Regions from separate parts of the Streptomyces sp. NPDC051677 genome, predicted to be linked through region 1. Evidence: riboswitches for the same ligand, from Rfam matches in the RefSeq annotation. Region 1 holds a riboswitch; each other region holds the start of a gene.
The links. A riboswitch is a leader RNA that binds a small molecule or an ion and turns the genes downstream of it on or off. The one in region 1 is predicted to bind cobalamin.
Positions count from the first base shown of each region.

Region 2: it holds a riboswitch for cobalamin, as region 1 does, so the genes downstream of both, ACIBAF_RS24525 (ABC transporter substrate-binding protein) here and ACIBAF_RS15330 (ribonucleoside-diphosphate reductase subunit alpha) in region 1, are expected to answer to the same signal.
Region 3: it holds a riboswitch for cobalamin, as region 1 does, so the genes downstream of both, ACIBAF_RS20010 (cobalamin biosynthesis protein) here and ACIBAF_RS15330 (ribonucleoside-diphosphate reductase subunit alpha) in region 1, are expected to answer to the same signal.

Region 1 covers NZ_JBITCT010000011.1:93,573-100,811, forward strand. The annotation lists gene ACIBAF_RS15305 (GntR family transcriptional regulator) at 1-296, shown strand, start outside; gene ACIBAF_RS15310 (DUF3311 domain-containing protein) at 424-684, shown strand; gene mctP (monocarboxylate uptake permease MctP) at 681-2,309, shown strand; gene ACIBAF_RS15320 (GNAT family N-acetyltransferase) at 2,611-3,135, shown strand; gene ACIBAF_RS15325 (RNA-guided endonuclease InsQ/TnpB family protein) at 3,102-4,370, opposite strand; cobalamin riboswitch at 4,649-4,806, shown strand; gene ACIBAF_RS15330 (ribonucleoside-diphosphate reductase subunit alpha) at 4,930-7,239, shown strand, end outside.
Region 2 covers NZ_JBITCT010000021.1:11,781-19,019, reverse strand. The annotation lists gene ACIBAF_RS24530 (FecCD family ABC transporter permease) at 1-372, opposite strand, end outside; gene ACIBAF_RS24525 (ABC transporter substrate-binding protein) at 369-1,415, opposite strand; cobalamin riboswitch at 1,504-1,629, opposite strand; gene ACIBAF_RS24520 (TetR/AcrR family transcriptional regulator) at 1,744-2,397, shown strand; gene ACIBAF_RS24515 (DMT family transporter) at 2,394-3,380, shown strand; gene ACIBAF_RS24510 (VOC family protein) at 3,383-3,781, opposite strand; gene ACIBAF_RS24505 (serine hydrolase domain-containing protein) at 3,817-5,019, opposite strand; gene ACIBAF_RS24500 (winged helix DNA-binding domain-containing protein) at 5,153-6,262, shown strand; gene ACIBAF_RS24495 (S1 family peptidase) at 6,467-7,239, opposite strand, start outside.
Region 3 covers NZ_JBITCT010000015.1:169,769-177,007, forward strand. The annotation lists gene cobN (cobaltochelatase subunit CobN) at 1-1,756, opposite strand, end outside; gene ACIBAF_RS20005 (cobyric acid synthase) at 1,753-3,321, opposite strand; gene ACIBAF_RS20010 (cobalamin biosynthesis protein) at 3,318-4,271, opposite strand; cobalamin riboswitch at 4,369-4,512, opposite strand; gene ACIBAF_RS20015 (hypothetical protein) at 4,659-4,880, opposite strand; gene ACIBAF_RS20020 (anion permease) at 4,915-6,165, opposite strand; gene ACIBAF_RS20025 (lysozyme) at 6,287-7,102, opposite strand.

The DNA.
Region 1 (7,239 bases):
ACCTGAGCGCGAAGCGCTTCCCGGCGCTGCGCCGGTCGCTGGTCAAGTACACGTCCCTCTACACGGCGTTGGCCGAGGTCTACGGCGTCCATCTCGCCGAGGCCGAGGAGACCATCGAGACCTCCCTGGCCACTCCGCGCGAGGCGGGCCTCCTCGGCACCGACGTGGGTCTGCCGATGCTGATGCTCTCCCGCCACTCGCTGGACAAGGAGGGGCAGCCGGTGGAGTGGGTGCGGTCGGTCTACCGCGGCGACCGGTACAAGTTCGTGGCACGGCTGAAGCGGCCTGCCGAGTAGCGGGTCCGGCACGGGCTCCGGAGTAGAGGCTCTGTGGAGGGTCTTCCGCTGGGCTTATCCGTCACTTACATTGCCTGCGCATTACATCTGTGATCAAGGCGATCAGAGTGAGGGGACGGAGCCGCCGATGTCCGACGAAGAAACGAGGGAGCCGGTGGTGACGCCTGTGCGCGTCGTCATCGCCCTCTGTCTGATCGCGCCCTTCGTGGCGATGCTGTGGGTGGGGTCGTACGCGAAGGTGGATCCGGCGTTCATAGGGATCCCCTTCTTCTACTGGTACCAGATGCTCTGGGTGCTGATCTCCACGGCGCTCACGATGATCGCGTACAAGCTGTGGCAGCGGGACCAGCGCGGCCGCAAGACCCAGGGCGGGGGTGCGTCGAAGTGAACGACGGCGTGAACGGCGTGGCACTCGCCGTCTTCATCTTCTTCTTCCTGGCCGTCACGGCCATGGGCTTCCTGGCCGCGCGCTGGCGCAAGGCCGAGAACGAGCACAGCCTCGACGAGTGGGGCCTGGGCGGCCGGTCGTTCGGCACCTGGGTCACCTGGTTCCTGCTCGGCGGCGACCTGTACACGGCGTACACGTTCGTCGCCGTGCCCGCGGCGATCTACGCGGCGGGCGCGGCCGGCTTCTTCGCCGTGCCCTACACGATCCTCGTCTATCCGCTGATCTTCACCTTCCTGCCCCGCCTGTGGTCGGTCTCGCACAAGCACGGCTATGTCACGACCTCGGACTTCGTGCGGGGGCGCTGGGGCTCGAAGGGCCTGTCGCTGGCGGTCGCCGTCACCGGCATCCTGGCGACGATGCCGTACATCGCGCTCCAACTGGTCGGCATCCAGGCCGTGCTCGACGTGATGGGCGTCGGCGGCGGCGAGGACACCAACTGGTTCGTGAAGGACCTGCCGCTGCTGATCGCGTTCGGCGTGCTGGCGGCGTACACCTACTCGTCCGGTCTTCGGGCCCCCGCGCTGATCGCGTTCGTGAAGGACACGCTGATCTACATCGTCATCGCGGTGGCGATCATCTACATCCCGATCAAGCTGGGCGGCTTCGACGACATCTTCGCCAAGGCGGGCGAGGCGTTCAGCCAGACCAACCCGGCCACGGGCAAGCCGCGCGGCGCGCTGGCCCCCGCGGAACCGGGCCAGTGGACGTACGCGACGCTGGCGTTGGGCTCGGCTCTGGCGCTGTTCATGTACCCCCACTCGATCACCGCGACGCTGTCCTCGCGCAGCCGGAACGTGATCCGCCGCAACACCACGATCCTTCCGCTGTACTCCCTGATGCTGGGCCTGCTGGCGCTGCTGGGCTTCATGGCGATCGCAGCCGGCGTCAAGGTCACCAACGGGCAGCTGGCGATCCCGCAGCTGTTCGAGGACATGTTCCCGGACTGGTTCGCGGGGGTGGCGTTCGCGGCGATCGGCATCGGCGCGCTCGTGCCGGCGGCCATCATGTCGATCGCGGCCGCGAATCTCTTCACCCGCAACATCTACAAGGACTTCATCAAGCCGGACGCGACGCCCGCGCAGGAGACGAAGGTCTCCAAGCTGGTCTCGCTGCTGGTGAAGGTGGGAGCCCTGGTGTTCGTCCTCACCATGGACAAGACGGTCGCCATCAACTTCCAGCTGCTGGGCGGCATCTGGATCCTGCAGACCTTCCCGGCCCTGGTCGGCGGCCTCTTCACCCGCTGGTTCCACCGCTGGGCGCTGCTCGCCGGCTGGGCGGTCGGCATGGTCTACGGCACCTTCGCCGCGTACGGCGTCGCCTCCCCGACCCAGAAGCACTTCGGCGGCTCGGCCAAGGAGATCCCGGGCATCGGCGAGATCGGCTACATCGGCCTGACGGCGTTCGTCCTCAACGTCGTCGTCACCGTGGTCCTCACCTTCGTCCTGAAGGCGGCCAAGGCCCCGGAGGGCGTCGACGAGACAAGTCCGGAGGACTACGCGGGGGACGCGGGGGACGCGGGGGTCCAGGTCGAGCTGCCTCCGGCGACGGCGGGCAGCGCCCACTAGTACGCGCCTAGGTCAGCAGGGCCCGTTGCTGCCGGCAGAACGGCTCGTGGATCTCTCCCCGGGGCTCGGCGCCCCGGGGAGAGATCCGCGAGCCGGGCGCCGAGCCCCGGCGAGGTCAAGGGCAGAGCTGGAACTTGCGGTGGGGCAGACAGGTCGAGCCCGGCGCGGGCGGGGTGGACGTGCCTACGTCGGCGGCGAGACGTCGGGCGCGCGGATCGAGTCTGTTCCAGCCCGCCAAGGGCGGAATCCACAGACTGTGGCCATAAGCCCCCGGGCGCGGGCGTCCGGCAGACTCGGGCCCATGGACATCGTGATACGGCGGGTGGAGAGCGGCGAGTTCGAGGCGCTCGGCGAGCTGACCGCCCGCGCCTATCTGGACGACGGACTCCTCGACTTCGGGGAGAGCGACCCGTACCTCCACAAGCTCAGGAACGTCGCGGAGCGGGCGTCGGCCGCCGAGGTCCTGGTGGCCGTCGAGGGCGGCGTCCTCCTCGGCGGAGTCACCTTCGTCCCGGGCCCGGGCAACCTCATGACGGACATCGCGGGCCCTGGCGAGGCCGAGATACGGATGCTCGCGGTCGACCGCGCCGCCCGTGGCCGGGGTACGGGCGAGGCTCTGGTGCGGGGCTGCATCGAGCGCGCGCGAGCCGTGGAGGGCTGCACCACCGTCGTCCTGTCGACCCAGGGCGCCATGCACGCCGCCCACCGCATCTACGAACGTCTCGGCTTCGTCCGTACGCCCGAGCGGGACTGGAGCCCCATCCCGGAGCTGAGCGACCTCACTCTCCTCACCTACAAGTTGACGCTGTCAACGACCCGGGACTGAAGTCCCGGGCTTGCACAGCGGGCACCACTGGCTGTGGCGCTGCGCTTGCGTCCGGTCCCGCCCTCGGGTGTCGGGGGCGGGTCTGGGGCGATTGACTGCGCCCCGCGTCGCCACAACTCTTCCGCGCGAGCGCGGATGTTGCGGGAGCCGTTCCGGTCTGCGTGATCAACGAATCCGCAGGACCGGCACGCGAACCACGCCTGGGAAACCCGGTTCGCCCTGTCGATGTGGCCGCACTCGGCGCAGGTGCGGGAGGTGTACGCCGCATCGACGTACACCACCGGCACCCCGGCCTTCTTGGCCTTGTACGCGATGAACGCCCCCAGCTGGGCGAAGGACCAGCTGGAGTGGGTGGCCCGTTGGGGCTTGCGAAGCCGTACCCGTTCGCGAATGCCCGTCAATTCTTCGAGGGCGATTCCACGACCGGTGCGTTCTGCCTCGGCCACCACATGTTTCGCGATCTTGTGGTTGACGTCCTTCGCCCGCCGCGCTTCCTTGCGCCGCCGCTTCTTCAACCGGCGTTTGGCGGACGGGGTGTTCTTCTTCTGCAGCTTGCTGCGCAGGGTGCGTTCACGCAGCCGTCCACGGTTCAGGGCGCGCCCGGCCATGATCTGGTCGTCCGAGGTGGTCGCGATGTTCACGATCCCCAGATCGATACCCAGGAACCCGTCCGGATCTGCGTTCGGCTCGGCCTCGGGGAGTTCGCAGGTGGCGTTCAGGAACCACATGCCGTCGCGGTACAGGAGGTCGGACTCGCCCTTGCGGTACAGGGCCAGGCGGGCCAGCTGCTGCGGGGAGGCGGTGAACGCCACCCCCTTCACCCGCCCCGACAGGGTCCAGATGGAGACGGTCCGCTCAGCGATCTGCCAGGACAGCATCCGGTCGTCGTAGGGCTGCGCGCCCTCGGGACGGAAGACGACCGGCTTCTCGGCGGCCCGCCGGTACCGCTTCGACCACGGCTTGCCCAGGTTCCCGGCCTTCAGGTTCGCCTTGAGGGCGGTATAGGCGTCACACGTCTTCTTGACGACGTGCTGGGCGGCCTGCGCGCCCAGTCCCCACCGCTGCCTGATCTCGGTGTAGGTGTGCTCGCGCAGCGCGAAGTTCCGCTTCACATCCCTGCCGAAGGCAACCTCGGACGCCCAGGTCGCCGCCTCGTTGCAGGCGTGCAAGGTCGCCTCAAGCGCCGCCGCCTGCACGGGCGTCGGCAACAGCTTGACCTGCACCACCAGCTTCATGACACCCGAACCTACACAGCCATCCCGCACGAACAGCCGACTTCCGCACACCCGTCCCACCAATCAGCGACCCACCGACCACACGTTCGACACTGCCCCCCTCCCTACCCCCGACTCCGCCGGACAGCCCACCGGGCGCTCCGCGCCCGAACTCCCGGACCCTGCAACGCTCCGAATCGCCACCACACGATGCGATTCCTCCCAGGCATGAACGTCTGCGGTTCCTCGGAAGAATCTTGCTGAAACCACCCCGACACAACATCTGGGGGTGGCGTGACAGGCGAGCACAAGATGTATGCTCGTGCTCGCTGTCGCCGCAGGGGAATCCGGTGCGAATCCGGAACTGTCCCGCAACGGTGTACTTGTGCGCATCTGTATTCAAAGCAGCCGCGCACGAGCGTCAGTCCGAGGACCTGCCGACAGCGTGCCCGGCCCATCAGGTCCGGGCGCCCTGACGTCCGGGCCTCGTGGAGTGGGCCGGTGGACGCGACGCCCCGTGCGCTCGTGTGCTGCCCCCTGCCCTCCGCCAGGCCCACCGCCGAGCGAGGGAGAGCCTCACGTGACCATCGCGCCAGCCGAACCGGCTTCAGTCACCGAGCTGGAGACCGACGGTCCCGGTACCGCGTTGCTGCGTACCCTGACCGAGCTGACCGCCGACCTGCCCGACGCCGACCCCGGCCGGGTCGCCGCCGCGGCCCTGCGCGGCCGGTCTGCACGGGCTGCCTCCGAGATCACTGCGGAGCTGCGCGAGCTGGCCACGGAGGCGGCCGCCGGCCTGATCTCCGAGGACCCCGCCTACTCGAAGCTGGCCGCCCGGCTGCTGACGATCGGCATCGCCGCGGAGGCCGCCTCGCAGGGCGTCACGTCGTTCACCACGTCGGTCGCCGTCGGCCACCGCGAGGGCCTGATCGCGGACCGCACCGCCGAGTTCGTGCGCGTCCACGCCGCCCGCCTCGACGCGCTGGTCGACACCGACGCCGACGACCGTTTCGGCTACTTCGGACTGCGCACCCTGCACAGCCGCTACCTGCTGCGGCACCCGATCACCCGCAAGGTCGTCGAGACGCCCCAGCACTTCCTGCTGCGCGTCGCCTCCGGCCTCGCCGAGGACACTGGGCTCGATTCAGCAGCGGGCGTCCGCTCCCTGGACGAGGTCGCCGCGCTCTACCGGCTGATGAGCCGGCTCGACTACCTGCCGTCCTCCCCCACCCTCTTCAACTCCGGTACGCGCCACCCCCAGATGTCGTCCTGCTACCTCCTCGACTCCCCGATCGACGAGCTGGACTCCATCTACGACCGCTACCACCAGGTGGCCCGGCTGTCGAAGCACGCCGGCGGCATCGGGCTGTCGTACAGCCGGATCCGCTCGCGCGGTTCCCTGATCCGCGGGACCAACGGGCACTCCAACGGCATCGTCCCGTTCCTGAAGACCCTGGACGCCTCCGTCGCCGCCGTGAACCAGGGCGGCCGGCGCAAGGGCGCGGCCGCGGTCTACCTGGAGACCTGGCACTCCGACATCGAGGAGTTCCTGGAGCTGCGGGACAACACCGGTGAGGACGCCCGCCGTACGCACAACCTGAACCTCGCGCACTGGATCCCGGACGAGTTCATGCGCCGGGTCAACGCCGACGCCGACTGGTCGCTGTTCTCCCCCTCCGACGTGCCCGAGCTGGTCGACCTGTGGGGCGACGAGTTCGACGCGGCGTACCGGTCGGCCGAGGCGAAGGGGCTGGCGAAGAAGACCATCCCGGCCCGTGACCTGTACGGCCGCATGATGCGCACCCTCGCGCAGACCGGCAACGGCTGGATGACCTTCAAGGACGCCGCCAACCGCACCGCCAACCAGACGGCCGAGCCGGGTCACGTCGTGCACTCCTCCAACCTGTGCACGGAGATCCTGGAGGTCACGGACGACGGCGAGACGGCCGTGTGCAACCTGGGCTCGGTGAACCTCGGCGCGTTCGTCGACGCGACGGCCGGCGACCTCGACTGGGAGCGGCTGGACGAGACCGTCCGCACCGCCGTCACCTTCCTCGACCGGGTCGTCGACATCAACTTCTACCCGACCGAGCAGGCGGGCCGCTCCAACGCCCGCTGGCGGCCGGTCGGCCTCGGCGCGATGGGTCTGCAGGACGTCTTCTTCAAGCTGCGGCTGCCCTTCGACTCGGCCGAGGCGAAGGCGCTGTCGACGCGGATCGCCGAGCGCATCATGCTCGCCGCGTACGAGGCCTCCGCCGATCTCGCCGAGCGCGGCGGCCCGCTGCCGGCCTGGGAGAAGACCCGGACCGCCCGGGGCGTGCTGCACCCCGACCACTACGGCGTCGAGTTCACCTGGCCGGAGCGCTGGGCGGCGCTGCGCGAGCGGATCGCGGCGACCGGCCTGCGCAACTCGCTGCTGCTCGCGATCGCGCCCACCGCCACCATCGCCTCCATCGCGGGCGTGTACGAGTGCATCGAGCCGCAGGTGTCCAACCTGTTCAAGCGCGAGACGCTGTCCGGCGAGTTCCTCCAGGTCAACTCGTACCTGGTGAACGACCTCAAGGAGCTCGGCGTCTGGGACGCCCGCACCCGTGAGGCGCTGCGCGACGCCAACGGCTCGGTGCAGGACTTCGCCTGGATCCCGGCCGAGGTCCGCGCCCTGTACCGCACGGCGTGGGAGATCCCGCAGCGCGGCCTGATCGACATGGCCGCCGCCCGCACCCCGTACCTGGACCAGGCGCAGTCCCTGAACCTGTTCCTGGAGACGCCGACCATCGGCAAGCTCTCCTCGATGTACGCGTACGCCTGGAAGTCGGGCCTGAAGACCACGTACTACCTGCGCTCGCGCCCGGCGACCCGCATCGCCCGCGCCGCCCAGGCCACCGTCCCC
Region 2 (7,239 bases), on a different contig from region 1:
GACCGCGACCGCGCCGGTCGAGGCCCCGGACGAGACGCCGAGGACGAAGGGGTCGGCGAGCGGGTTGCGCAGCAGGGACTGCAGCACCGCGCCGCACACGGCGAGGCCGGCGCCGCACACGGCGGCCAGCAGCGTGCGCGGCAGCCGCAGATTCCACACGATCCCGTCCCGGATCGGCGTCAACTCCGCCTGCCCCCAGCCGAGATGGGCCGCCACCGTCGCCCACACGTCACCGACCGCGATGTCGGCCGGGCCGATGGTGATCGCCACCGCGACGGACCCGCACAGCAGCGCGAGACCGGCCGCCCACAGCGCCGCGCGACGCAGCCCGCGCACCGCGGCCGGGGTCGCCGACGACAGGGCGTCTCTCATCCCCCGAGGCCGTACGCGCGCAGCGCAGCCGCTGCCTTCTCCACGCCCTCGACGGTCCGGACGGTCGGGTTCATGGCCTGCCCGGGCAGCAGCACGTACCGCTTCTTCCGCACCGCCGTCATGTTCTTCGTGACCGGGTCGGACTCCAGGAACGCGATCTTCTTCGCGGCGGTCTCGGCCGTCTGCTGCCTGCGGCTCAGGTCGCCGATGACGAGGACGTCCGGGTCGCGGTCGGCGACCGTCTCCCAGTTGACCTGGGGCCACTCCTCGTGGGTGTCGTCGAAGGCGTTCTTCGCGCCGAGTTCACGGGTGATGACGCCGGGCGCGCCGCAGCAGCCCGCCAGATACGGGGATCGGGAGTCGGCGAACCAGTACATGAGGCTGACGTCGTGCGCGTCGAGCCCCGAAGTGGCCTTCTCCACCCGGGACTTCAGCTCGGCGACCAGTTTCGTGCCGCGCTCCTCGACGCCGAAGATCTTTGCCAGGTCGGTGACTTCGCCGTAGACCGCGTCCATGGTCAGCGGCTCGGTGCGCGAGCCGTCGCCGTCGCCGGCGTTGTCCTTGCCGACGCAGTCGGAGGGGGAGAGGTAGGTGGGCACGCCCACCTTCGCGAACTGTTCGCGGGTGGCGACGCCGCCCTCGCCGAGAGTGGAGGCGAACGACGCGGCGACGAAGTCGGGTTCGGTGTCCAGGACCTTCTCGAACGACGGGGCGTTGTCGGCCAGCCGCTTCACCTTCGCGTCGGCCTTCTCCAGCCCCTTCGCCACCGGGTCGGTCCAGGTGGCGGTGCCCGCCATGCGGTCGGCCAGCCCGAGGGAGAGCATGATCTCGGTCGTGCCCTGGTTGAGGGAGACCGCCCGCCGCGGAGGACCGTCCACGCGGACCCGCTGCCCGCAGTTGTCGAGCGTGACCGGACGGCCGGCGGAGTCACCCGACGAAGAGCCAGCCGAGTCCGTCGCGGCGGGGGAGCCGCCGCAGCCGGTCAGCAGCAGGGCGGCTGCCAGGAGCGGGACGGCAGGACGGACGGGGCGTGCGAACGGCACGGAACTTCCTTCGGCGTCGAGGGCTCTGGCGCGAAGCCCGGTCGTACGGTGCTCCCCCGGCCGTCTTCCGGCGTCGGAGGCCGCCAGCAGGTCTTCGGACTCGGGGTCATCCGGACGAGGCGCCTTCCCGGACCGCGATCACGCTCCAGTGGCCAGTGCCCCGCCCGTCGCCCTTACCGCTGCGCGTCAGCTCCGGAGTCGCACCGGATTCCCTGACCCGCGCACGTACGGATACGCACATGGGTACGACTGGCCTCGGCAAGCTACCACAGCCCTCCCGGCACAGCTTCTAGGTAGACTGACCTACCTAAAAAACGGAGGGAGAGGCATGAGCGAGACCACGGCCCCGGCGGCGCGACGCGGCAAGAAGCAGGGAAGCGCGCGCACGCGGCTGCTCGCCGCCGCCACGCGCCGCTTCTACGCGGACGGCGTGTCGGCGACCGGGATCGACACGATCACCGCCGAGGCGGGCGTGGCGAAGATGAGCCTGTACAACAACTTCTCCTCCAAGGCCGACCTGGTGCTGGCCTACCTCGACGCGCGGCACGAGGAGTGGCTGGGCCTGTACCGGCGACGGCTGGCGGAAGTCCAGAACCTCCAGGAGGCCCAGGACGGCCGGGACGGCCAAAGCAATGGTGTCGGTGGCGCCGGTGTGCTGGCCGTCTTCGACGCGTACGCCGATCACGCCGCCTGCGCCTACGAGCGCGGTTTCCGGGGCTGCGGGCTGCTGAACGCGGCTGCCGAACTGCCCGCCGGGCACGAGGGGCGGGAGGTGGTGCGCCGGCACAAGGAGGACGTGGAGTCCCTGCTCGCCGGACACCTCGAGGAACTGCTGCCGGACCGGCCCGAGGAGGCCCGCGCGGTCGCCGAGCATCTGGCGTTCCTCCTGGAAGGCGCGATGGCGCGCGCCGGTCTGGAGGGCGCGGGCACGCGTCTGGAGCATGCGCGGACCATGGCGGCGAACCTGCTGGACCGGCTGTGACGCGGCCCGCCGGACACCCGGCCCGCTCGGTGGGCATGGGCTCGCTGTGCGTGCTCATGGCATCGGTGCTGTGGGGCACCACCGGCACCGCCGCGACCTTCGCCCCGGCCGTCGGGCCCCTCGCGATCGGGGCCGCCGCCATGGGCCTGGGCGGACTGCTCCAAGCCCTCATGGCCGCACCCCGTATCGCCCGGGAAACGTCCGCGCTGCGCGCGCGGCGCGGTGTGGTCGTGCTCGGTGCGCTGTCCGTGGGGGCCTACCCTCTGGCGTTCTACAGCTCCATGCACCTGGCCGGGGTCGCCGCCGGCACCGTCGTGTCGATCGGCTCGGCCCCCCTCGCCTCGGCCGTGATCGAACGCGTGCGGGACAAACGCCGCCTCACGCGCGACTGGCTGATCGGCGCCGCCCTGGGCCTGTCCGGAACGGTGCTGCTGTGCATCGCCGAAGCGGCCGGGACGGACTCCGGCTCCGGGACCCACTCCGCTCGGACGACCGTGCTCGGCGTGGTGCTGGGCCTGGCAGCCGGCTTCACCTACGCCCTGTACTCCTGGGCGGCCCACCGCCTGATCAGCGACGGCGTCTCCTCCGGTGCGGCCATGGGCGCCGTCTTCGGACTGGGCGGTCTGCTGCTCCTGCCGGTGCTGCTGGCCACCGGCGCCCCGCTTGTCGACTCATGGTCCAACGCGGCCGTCGGCGCCTACATGGCCCTGGTGCCCATGTTCGTCGGCTACGTCCTGTTCGGCTACGGCCTGGCGCACGTTCCCGCGAGCACCGCGACCACGCTCTCGCTGCTGGAACCAGCCGTCGCGGCCGTGCTCGCCGTCCTGGTGGTCGGCGAACACCTGCCTCCGCTCGGCTGGGCGGGCATCGCCCTGGTCGTCGGCTGCCTCGCCGTTCTCACCGCGCCCACCCGCACGACGCCGAAGCCCCGAGCGACCGCCGACGCCCGGGAAGACACCACAGCTGACGTGCGGGTCGGTTGACCTCAGTTCCGTTCGGGTGGCCTGATCGCGACGAGTTCGACCTCGAAGCCGTCCTCGTTGGCCAGGTAGGCGGCGTAGTGCTGCCGGCCGCCGGCGTAGGGGTGCCGCTCGGGGAACATCAGGCGCCAGCCGTGCTGCGCGGCGTCGGCAGCCAGCTCCTCGACCATGGCGGCGTCCTCGACGTGGAAGGCCAGATGGTTCAGTCCCGGCCGGCAGCGGTCGTGCTCTTCGGCGGTGAGGGCCGAGGACTGCTCGATGACCAGATAGGTCGGCCCGAGCCGCCAGCTGCGCCCGCCGCTCCAGCTCTGAAAGGGACTGTGCCCCAGGGCCTCCAGCAGCCAGCCGAAGGAGGCGACGGCGCGGTCGAGGTCCGGCGTCCACAACTCGATGTGATGCAGCATGCCGTGCGTCGGCGGACTCGGCGGAGTCGGCGGACTCACTTCGCATCACCCGCGATCACGGGACGCGCCGGGGCTCCTGCGCACAGTGCGTGGTCGACCAGGGCGCCAGCCGCGTTCTCCTGGTCGAGGATGTGCTCCGGGGTGTCGCCGCGTGCCTCGGACATGGAGACCACGGCGCTTCGGCCGCCGTCGTCGGTGACGCCGTTGAGGGTGATGTAGCCGCCGTCCCCGCCCTCGTGGCTCCAGTAGGTCCCTCCGCAGCTCAGGGGGCGTTCGACCAGGCCGAGCCCGTATCGGCCGCCGGGCCACAGCTGTTGGACCTCCGCGCTCACGGGGACGGTCTGCTGCATCTCGGTCAGTTGTCGCGTCGGCAGCAGGCGGCCCGCGAGCAGTGCGCGGAAGAAGCGGTTCTCGTCCCGCGTGGTCGTGACGAACGCGAGGTTCTCGTGGTCCACCGGCACCTGTTCGGTGACGTCCACCCGGGAACCGGGACCGAAGAGCTGGTAGGCCTTGGCGTGCGGCTCCGGCAGGGTGGGCGAGGCGCCGACCCACCGGGTCCGGTCGAGGCCGAGCGGGCGCAGGACGCGGGCTTCGATCTCCTGGTGGGCGGGTCGGCCGGTGGCCTTCTGGATGAGCATGCCGAGCACGACGTAGCCGGTGTTGGAGTACGCCCAGCCCTCGCCGGGCGGGAAGTCCGGTGCGTGGGCCATGGCGCGGGCGACCAGCTGCTCGGGGCTGTAGACGTTGTGCCGCTGCTCGTAGTACTCCTCCGGCGTGGTGTATCCGGGCAGGTCGTCGTGGATTCCGCTGGTGTGTTGGAGCAGTTGGCGGACGGTGATCCGGCTGCCGTCGTTGCCGTTGCCCCGCACCACCCCTGGCAGCCAGTGGTCGACGGTGTCGTCGAGGGAGAGCCTGCCCTCGGCCTCCAGTTGGAGGACCACGGTGGCGACCAGCGTCTTGGAGGTGCTGGCCATGCGGAAGTAGCCGTCGGAAGGGACCGGGCGGCCGGTGTTCAGGTCGGCGGCGCCGCTGGTGGCGACCGACTGCCGGCCGTCAGGCGCGACCATGCGGGCCTGCACACCGCTGACACCGAGGGCGTGGATCGCCTCGGTGTCCCGGCGTAACCGCTCCACGGGGGAGCGGCCGGCGGACTGGGCGATGGCGGTGCTCGCTTCGGCGGCGAGCAGCGCGGCGACCCCGAGTGCCAGGGCGAGGCGCCTTCGCAGAGTGGACGTCATGGCCGAACGCTAGTTTGACCCCCGGCGGGGCACGATCCGGCACACCCCAGGACCGGCAGGGGGATATCCCCAGCGCGGGCCGTCACCGCCATGAGGACAGCAACTGTCCTCAATCCCGGCTAGCTTGCCCTGCATGACGAAGACGACGTCCCCGGCGACCCCCGTGCTCGGCGCCCGTGCGCTCAATCGCGCCACCCTCGACCGGCAGCTGTTGCTGCGTCCCTCGTCGCTGTCGGCCGCGGCCGCCATCGAACACCTGCTCGGGCTCCAGGCGCAGAACGTCAAACCGCCGTACTACGCGCTCGCCGCCCGCCTCGACGGCTTCGTCCCGGAGCAGCTGTCGACGCCGATGGCCGACCGCGAGGTCGTCCGCATCGTCAGCATGCGCTCCACCATCCACACCCACACCGCCGACGACTGCCTGACCCTGCGGCCGTTCGTCCAGCCCGCCCGCGACCGTGAGCTGACCTACTTCCGCAAGGGCCTCGCCGGAGTCGACCTCGACCGGCTCGCCGCCCTCGCCCGCGACCTCGTCGAGGCCGAACCGCGCACCATGAAGCAGCTGCGCGACGCCCTCTGCGGTGAATGGCCGGACGCCGACCCCCAGTCCCTCGCCGTCGCCGCCCGGTGCCGGCTGCCCCTCGTCCAGGTCACCCCGCGCGGGCTGTGGGGCAGGAGCGGGCAGGTCGCGCTGACCACCGCCGAGCACTGGCTCGGCCGGCCCGCCGCACCGGCCCCCGCGCCGGACGCCGTCGTCCTGCGCTACCTGGCCGCCTTCGGCCCGGCCTCCGTCAAGGACATGCAGACCTGGGCCGGTCTGACCCGACTGCGCGAGGCCTTCGAACGCCTCCGCCCCCGCCTGCTCACCTTCCGGGACGAGCACGGCGTCGAACTCTTCGACCTCCCCGACGCCCCCCGCCCGGACCCCCAGGCCCCGGCCCCGCTCCGCTTCCTCCCCGAGTTCGACAACCTCCTCCTCTCCCACGCCGACCGCACCCGAGTCGTCCCGCCCGAGTACTGGGGCCGCAGCTGGCAGGGCAACCAGGCCTACTGCACCCTCCTCGTCGACGGCTTCCTGGCGGGCCTGTGGAAGCTGGAGCAGGACACGCTCGTCATCGAGCCGTTCGGCCGCCTCACCAAGGCCCAGCGGGACGAGGTGATCGGAGAAGGCGAGCGGATGCTGTCCGCGATGCACCCACGCCGGCCCCACGACATCCGGTTCGGCGCCGTCGTACGCCCCTGACGCGCCGGCCACGGGCGGGCTCCAAAGCTCACCGTCGACAGGTGAGCAGCCCCTGTCGGGGACGACCCCGAACAGGCCGAAGCCCCCACCGGTGAGCGGTGAGGGCTTGGATAGGGGGCGCTGCGGGCCGCTCGTGGAGGCTCGCAGCGCCCCCCGGTCTTTCCCTGAGGAGTGCTCAGGAAGTTCTTGGGGGCTCCCCGGTGACTACGAGTCGACCTGCGCCGTCACCAGGCTGGAGAAGGTGGTCAACCGGGTGTACACACCCGGGTAACCGGCCTCCGCGCAGCCCTCGCCCCAAGAAGTGATCCCTGCCAGGACGCCCCCGATGAGCAGGGGACCGCCGCTGTCGCCCTGGCAGGTGTCTGTGCCGCCGGAGGTGTATCCGGCGCAAACCATGTCGGACTTGACGTAGTCCGAACCGTAGGAGCTCGCACAGCTGGTGTCGGACACGATCGGGACGGTCGCGGTCCGCAGCTGGTTGGAGGAGCTGCCGTTCTCCGAGGTGGTGCCCCAGCCGAGGATGCGGGCGGTGGCGCCGGCCGCGTACACCCCGGTCTGGGACGAGGAGACGTACGACGCCGTGGTGTACGGCATCGACGTCGACAGGGTCAGGACGGCCACGTCGTCGCCGTTGGTGGCGTCCGTGTAGTCCGGGTTGATCCAGATCTTGCTCACCCGGCTGACCGTGCCGTTGGTGCCGTTGAGGTACGTGCGCCCACCGACGACGCGCACGCTGCTCGTGGTCTCGCCGACCATGCAGTGGGCGGCCGTGACCACCTTGGTCGCCGAGACGAGGGTGCCGCCGCAGAACTGGTTCTGCGAGGCGTCCGTGATCTGCATCATGAACGGGTACGTCGTGGTCGTGGTCGTCGTGCCGCCGACGATCGGCTGGGGCGCTGCGACAGCGGTGGGGGCGCTGAGCAGTGCGGTCGCTGCCGCGGCAGCGGTCGCCGCGAGGACCGTGGCGGTCTTCTTGG
Region 3 (7,239 bases), on a different contig from region 1:
CGTCGAGGAGTTGCTCCAGCTTGGCCAGGTCGCCGTAGGTGTCGGCGCGGGCCATCGGCGGGACGAGATGGTCGACGACGGTGGCGTGCCCGCGCCGCTTGGCCTGGGTGCCCTCGCCGGGGTCGTTGACGATGAACGGGTAGACGAGCGGCAGATCGCCGAGGACGGCGTCCGGCGCACAGCCCCCGCTGAGCCCGAGCCCCTTGCCCGGCAGCCACTCCATCGTGCCGTGCTTGCCCATGTGCACGATCGCGTCGGCGCCGAACGAGTTCTCCAGCCACCTGTACGCGGCCATGTAGTGGTGGGAGGGCGGCATGTCGGGGTCGTGGTAGATCGCGATCGGGTTCTCCCCGAAGCCGCGCGGCGGCTGGATCATCACGACGACGTTCCCGAACTGCAGGGAGGCGAGCACCACGTCGTCGCCGTCGACGTACAGCGAGCCCGGCGGCTCGCCCCACGCCTGAAGCATCGCGTCCCTGAGCTTCGCATCGAGCTTGTCGAACCAGGCCCGGTAGTCGGCCAGCGGCACCCGCGCGGGCGCGGCGGCCAGCTGCTCCTCGGTGAGCCATTCGACGTCGTGGCCCCCGGCGTTGATGAGCCGATGGATCAACTCGTCCCCGTTGTCGGGGTGTTCGGTGACGCCGTACCCGGCGTCCCGCAGCGCGTCCAGCACCTTCACCGCCGAGGCGGGGGTGTCCAGGCCGACCGCGTTGCCGACCCGGGAGTGCTTCGTCGGGTAGGCGGTGAAGACCAGCGCGAGCTTCTTGTCGGCGTTCGCCTTGTGCCTCAACCGCGCGTGCCGTACGGCGATTCCGGCGACGCGTCCGGCCCGCTCGGGGTCGGCGACGTACACCGGGACGTCGTCCGGGCCCTGCTCCTTGAAGGAGAAGGGGACGGTGATGATCCGCCCGTCGAACTCCGGGATGGCGACCTGCATCGCCGCGTCCATGGGGGAGAGGGCGGCGTCGGACTCGTCCCACGCGCTCTTCGACGACGTCAGGCAGAGCCCTTGCAGGACCGGCACGTCGAGGTCGGCGAGCGCCCCGATGTCCCAGGCCTCCTCGTCCCCGCCCGCGGAGGCCTGCGAGGCGTGCGTGCCGCCGGCCGCGAGGACCGTGGCGACGAGCGTGTCGGCCCTCCCCAGGAGCTCGTACAGCCCGGCGTCCGCCCCGCGCAGCGAACCGCAGTACACGGGGAGGGCGTTGGCCCCGTGCGCCTCGATCGCGTCGCACAGGGTGTCCACGAACGCGGTGTTGCCGCTCAGCTCGTGGGCCCGGTAGAAGAGCACGCCGACGGTCGGCCGGCCCTCGACGAACGCCCGCTCGCCGTGGACGCCGTACTCGGGCGTCTTCTGCGGCTCGACGAACCCCTCGCCGGTCAGCAGCACGGTGTCGGAGAGGAACCGGGCGAGCTCGGCGAGGTTGGCGGGCCCGCCCTCGACGAGGTACTTGAGCGCCTCGGCCACCACACCGGCCGGTACGGACGACTCGGCCATCAGCTCGGCGTCCGGCACGGTCTCGCCGCCCAGCAGCACGGTCGGCACACCGGACGCCTTCAGCGCGGCGAGCCCGTCCTCCCAGGCCCGCTTCCCGCCGAGCAGCCGGACGACGGCGAGGTCGGCGCCGGCCAGCAGACCGGGCAGCTCCTGCGCCACGTCCACCCGGGTCGGGTTGCCGATCCGGTAGTCGGCGCCGGAAGCGGCCCGGGCCGCCAGCAGATCGGTGTCGGCGGTCGACAACAACAACACTGTGCTCATGCGGGCGCTCCCGGTGGAATGAAAGGCAGTCCTTGCGGCGCGCCCGACTCGATGAGCCGCCAGAGCGCGTCGGTGTCCGCGTGCTGTTCGATCAGGTCGCCGAGCCGGTCGAGCTGCTCCTCGCGCAGCCCGGCGAACGAGGTGTCGGCGGCGGGCACGAAACGCCGGCCCGCGGCGGCCGCCACCTCGCGCAGGAACGCCCGCCGGAACCCGTCCGACTCCAGCGAGCCGTGCCAGTGCGTGCCCCAGGTCTGGCCGACCCGGCAGCCGTCCAAGCGGTGTCCTGCGCCATCGGAGATGAACGCCTCACCGCCCGTGACCTCGGCGACCCCGTGATGGATCTCGTACCCCTCGACGGGCTCGCCGAGGGCTTCCCCGACGGGCCGGGTGAGGGTCTTCTCGCGGGCGAACCGCACCCGCACCGGCAGGACGCCGAGCCCGTCGACCTGTCCGCGCCGGCTCTCGACGTCGTCCTCGATGCGCTCGCCCAGGATCTGGAAGCCCCCGCAGATGCCGAGGACGGGCCGCTGCTCGGCGGCCCGCCGCCGCAGGGCGTCGGCGAGGCCGCGCTCGCGCAGCCACTGAAGGGCGCGCACGGTCCCACGGGTCCCCGGGACGACGACCAGGTCCGCGTCGGCCAGTTCCTCGGGCCGGTCCACGAACCGCACGACGACGCCCGGTTCGGCGGCCAGCGCGTCCACGTCCGTGAAGTTCGACATCAGCGGGATCGCGCAGACGGCGACCCGCAGCACGTCCGCCCCGACGGGCGGGGCGGTGTTCGACTCCCGGACCGTCCCGCGCAACGAGACCCTCCCCCACTCTCGACTTCGCTTGAGCGGGGGGACCCCCATCCCGTCCTCCTCGTCGATCCCGAGCCCGTGCCGGAACGGCAGCACGCCGTACGTCCGCCGCCCGGTGAGCCCGTGCAGCATGTCGAGGCCCGGCTCCAGCAGCGAGACGTCCCCGCGGAACTTGTTGACGAGGAACCCGGAAACGAGCTTCTGGTCCTCGGGGGAGAGCAGCGCGACGGTCCCGAAGAAGGAGGCGAAGACCCCGCCCCGGTCGATGTCGCCGACGACGAGGACCGGGAGCCCGGCGTTCCGGGCGATCCCCATGTTCACGATGTCGGTCCGCCGAAGATTGATCTCGGCAGGAGAGCCGGCCCCCTCACAGATCACCGCGTCATACGTGCCCCGCAACTCGGCGAGACAGTCGAGAACGGTTCCCAGGAGTTTCTGCTGCCGCCCCCCGTGATAGCCACGCGCGCTGAGCTCCCCGACGGGCTTGCCGAGCAGCACGACCTGACTGCTCTGCTCGCCGCCGGGCTTGAGCAGCACGGGATTCATCAGCGCGGTCGGCTCGACCCGGCAGGCCTGCGCCTGCATGGCCTGCGCCCGCCCGATCTCGGCGCCCGCACGCGTCACGAACGAGTTGAGGGACATGTTCTGCGCCTTGAAGGGCGCGACCTTGACCCCCTGCCGCACCAGCCATCGGCAGATCCCGGCCGTGACGACGCTCTTGCCGGCGTCGGAGGTGGTGCCGGCGACGAGAAGTCCCCCGCTCATGTCGTCCGCCCCTTCGCTGTCGTGACGATGACGCGCGCGGCGACGGTGACGCCGAGCGCCAGCAGGCCGACACGGCGCGAGAGCCGCGCGGCGCGTTCGATGTCCTGGGCGACGACGGGCCGCCCGCCCGCCCCGTTCAGCACCGGCCGGTGCTCGACCCGGCCGCCGTACGACAGCGTCCCGCCCAGCCGCACCCCGAGCGCGCCCGCGAAGGAGGCCTCGACGGGCCCGGCGTTGGGGCTGGGATGCCGGTGGGCGTCCCCCCGCCAGGCCCGCACCGCGGCCCGCGGATCATCCCCCGCGACGGCGGCCAGGACGGCGGTCAGCCGCGCCCCCGGCCACCCGGCGAGATCGTCCAGCCGCGCGGAGGCCCACCCGAACCGCCGGTAGCGGGCCGACCTGTGCCCGACCATGGCGTCAAGGGTGTTGACGGCCCGAAACCCGAGCAGGCCCGGCGCCCCGGCGACGGCCCCCCACACGAGCGCCCCGACGACGGCGTCGGAGGTGTTCTCGGCGACGGACTCGACGACGGCCCGGGCTATCCCGTCCGCGTCCAGCGCCTGCGGATCCCGCCCGCACAGATGCGGCAGCCGTTCCCGGGCCGCTTCGACGTCCCCCGCTTCGAGGGCCCGTCCGATGGCGCGGGCCTCCCGGACGAGAGAGGCGCCGCCGACGACGGCCCAGGTGGCGGCGGCGGTGAGGCCGAGAGAAGCGGCCGGGGAGGGACGTACGGCCTTGCGGGCGACGGCTCCCAGGGCCACGGCCCCACCGGCGCACACGACGGTGTGGACGGCCCCCCAGCCGCGGTGGTCGCGCCAGAGCACCCGTTCCACGGCTGCGGCCGCCCGGCCGAACGCGGCGACCGGGTGCCCCCGGCGGGGATCGCCGAGGAGCAGGTCGCCGAGGAGGCCGGCGGCGGCGCCGTACGCGTGCACGCGATCGGCTTGCACGGGCTCAGCCGGCCGTGGGGTAGGGCAACGACCTGGTGCTGTGCCTCAACGGCCGAGCGGGCATGGCGATATGTCCTCACTCAGGGTGTCCACGCCCTGGTTCGACGAGACCGGCGGCGAGAGTTCCTGGCTCCCGGGGCTTACTACCCCGGTGACAGTGGCGGGACCGCGCCGGATTCGCACCGGCTTCCTCTTCTGCCGCCGTACATGGCTCGGGCAGTCCACCACGGCCCCGGAAGGGCCGTCAACTTGCTGTTGACCTGCACGGGGAGAGTGTGCAGAACCCCACATCGCCCTGGTCCCACGGCGCGCAGAACATGACTCGGCCCTGCCGCAGCCGCCCGTGAAGGCGACCGCAGACAGGGCCGAGTGAGAAACCTGTACGTCTCAGGCCACGATCAGCGAAATCCCGTACGCCACCGCCGCCGCGCACGCCGCGAAGCACGCGTACGCGCCCGTCACCGCGAGGGTGGCCGAGCCGCCCTCTGCCGTGGCGCGTTCCTGGCGGGACAGGCCCATGACGCCCAGGGTGAACAGGGTGACGAGGCCCACGGTGACCGCGAGGCTGACGCCGAAGACGGAGCCCAGGGCTGCCCAGTCGATCTTCATGCTGGTTCTCTTCCTTCGTACCGGGTGCGCGGGCTCAGACGGCCGCGGCCGGGGGAGTGGCGGGCTCGGTGGGCGCGGTCGCGGTCGCCGGGGACGGGATCGTGGCCGTCAGGTCCTCGGTCACCGTGCCCGTCGGAGGCGGGGTCACCGCCGCGATCGCCGTGGTGATCACGCCGGGCGACTCCTCGGGCTCGTTGACGTTCGACGCGTCGACGACCTCACGCCGCGAGATCTTCCAGATCGCCGCGCTGGAGGCCACCAGGAAGACGGCCACGACCGCCGTGCCCCAGTCGCCCAGGTCCGTGACCGACTCGGCCAGCGCGCCCACCAGCGCCGCCGCCGGGAGCGTCAGGCCCCAGGCCACGAACATGCGGGTCGCCGTGGACCAGCGGACCACGCCGCCCTTGCGGCCCAGGCCCGCGCCCATCACCGCACCGGAGACCGAGTGGGTGGTGGAGAGGGAGAAGCCGAGGTGGGAGGAGGCCAGGATGACCGTGGCCGCGCTGGTCTGGGCGGCGAAGCCCTGCTGCGGCTGCAGGTCGGTCAGGCCCTTGCCCATGGTGCGGATGATGCGCCAGCCGCCGAGGTAGGTGCCGAGCGCGATGGCCAGGCCGGCGGAGAGGATGACCCAGACCGGCGGGTCGGAGTCGGGCGCCACGGCGCCGCCGGCGACCAGGGCGAGGGTGATGATGCCCATCGTCTTCTGCGCGTCGTTGGTGCCGTGGGCCAGGGAGACCAGGCCGGCCGAGGCGATCTGGCCGGCGCGGTAGCCCTTCTCGGCCGCCTTGCCGTCGGCCTTCTTGCCGAGGGTGTAGGAGAGGCGGGTCGCGAGCAACGCGGCGACGCCCGCGACGATCGGGGCCGCGATCGCCGGGATGAGGACCTTGGTGACCAGCGCGTCGCCGTGCACCGCGTCGAAGCCCGCCGAGGCGATGGTGGCGCCGATCAGACCGCCCATGAGGGCGTGGGAGGAGCTGGAGGGCAGGCCCACCAGCCAGGTCAGCAGGTTCCAGAGGATCGCGCCGACCAACGCGGCGAAGATGACCTCGGGACGGATGCCGGTCTCGTCGACGAGACCCTTGGAGATCGTGTTGGCGACCTCCACGGAGAGGAAGGCGCCCACCAGGTTGAGCGCGGCGGACATGGCCACCGCGACCTTGGGCTTGAGCGCACCGGTCGAGATGGTCGTGGCCATCGCGTTGGCGGTGTCATGAAAACCGTTCGTGAAATCAAACGCGAGTGCGGTTACCACCACAATCGCGAGGATCAGCGAGAAGTTTTCCATTTACCCAGGCAATCGTTCGAAGTCATCGGTCGGTTGACCGTAGGAAACCTGGGTGAACGGAAGATGAACTGGGGTGGGCGTCAGGGTGTCTGATATCGGGGTGTGAGTGGGGTCTTGGCGGCTACTGGCCCGCCGCGAGCCGCTCCAGCTGGGTCGCGGAGCCGTTGAAGAGATTCTGGTCACCCGGCAGGCTCCCGCTGTCGGCGTACTGCCAGAAGGTCCACGCCGACCAGCCGGCCGGCAGCACCCCCGCGTCGGCCGAGCCGTAACGGGCGATCCACAGGGCATGATCCGCGGCGAAGGCGCCGCTGCCGCCCGTGCAGAGGTTCCACCAGTGGGTCGTCGTGTAGATCACCGGGCGACGGCCGGTGAGGCGGCGCACCTCGTCGCTGAAGGCCCTGATCCAGGCGACCATCTCCGCTCGGCCCAGCCCGTAACACGTGCGCCCGCTGTCGTACGGGTTGTACTCGATGTCCAGGGCGGGCGGCAGGGTCCGGCCGTCCGGGCTCCAGGCGCCGCCGTTGTGCACGAAGTGATCGGCCTGCGCCGTGCCCGAGCCCTGGTCGGGCAGCGCGAAGTGGTACGCGCCGCGGAGCAGTCCGGCGGCGCCGGCGCCCTCGTACTGCGCTCCGAAGTAGGGGTTGCGGTATCCGGTGGACTCGGTCGCTTTGACGTAGACGAAGCTCGCCCCCGCGGCCTGCGCCTTCGTCCAGTCGACGGACTTCTGGCGGGACGAGACGTCGTGCCCCTTCGGCGGCTCCGCCGCGCGGGCGGGCGCCGTCGCGAGCGCGGTACCCGCCGCGGCGAGCGCCAGGAGGCAGGCCGCCAGGGCGAGGCCGCGGCGACGCGACCTGGGCGAGGGCAGCGACGTGGGTGAGGGCGGCGACGTGGGTGAGGGCGACGACGTGAGTGAGGGCGGTGTGTGGGCGCGGGCCATGAGTCCCCCCGGAAATGGCGGCGTGCACGAAAACCACCCAGAGGTTAGGGGGAGATCCGCTGGGATCGGTGTATGACGGTCGATCTCCGGCCAATCGCCTCAAGAGAGTGATGTATGCCGATATGCGGTCTTTCGGA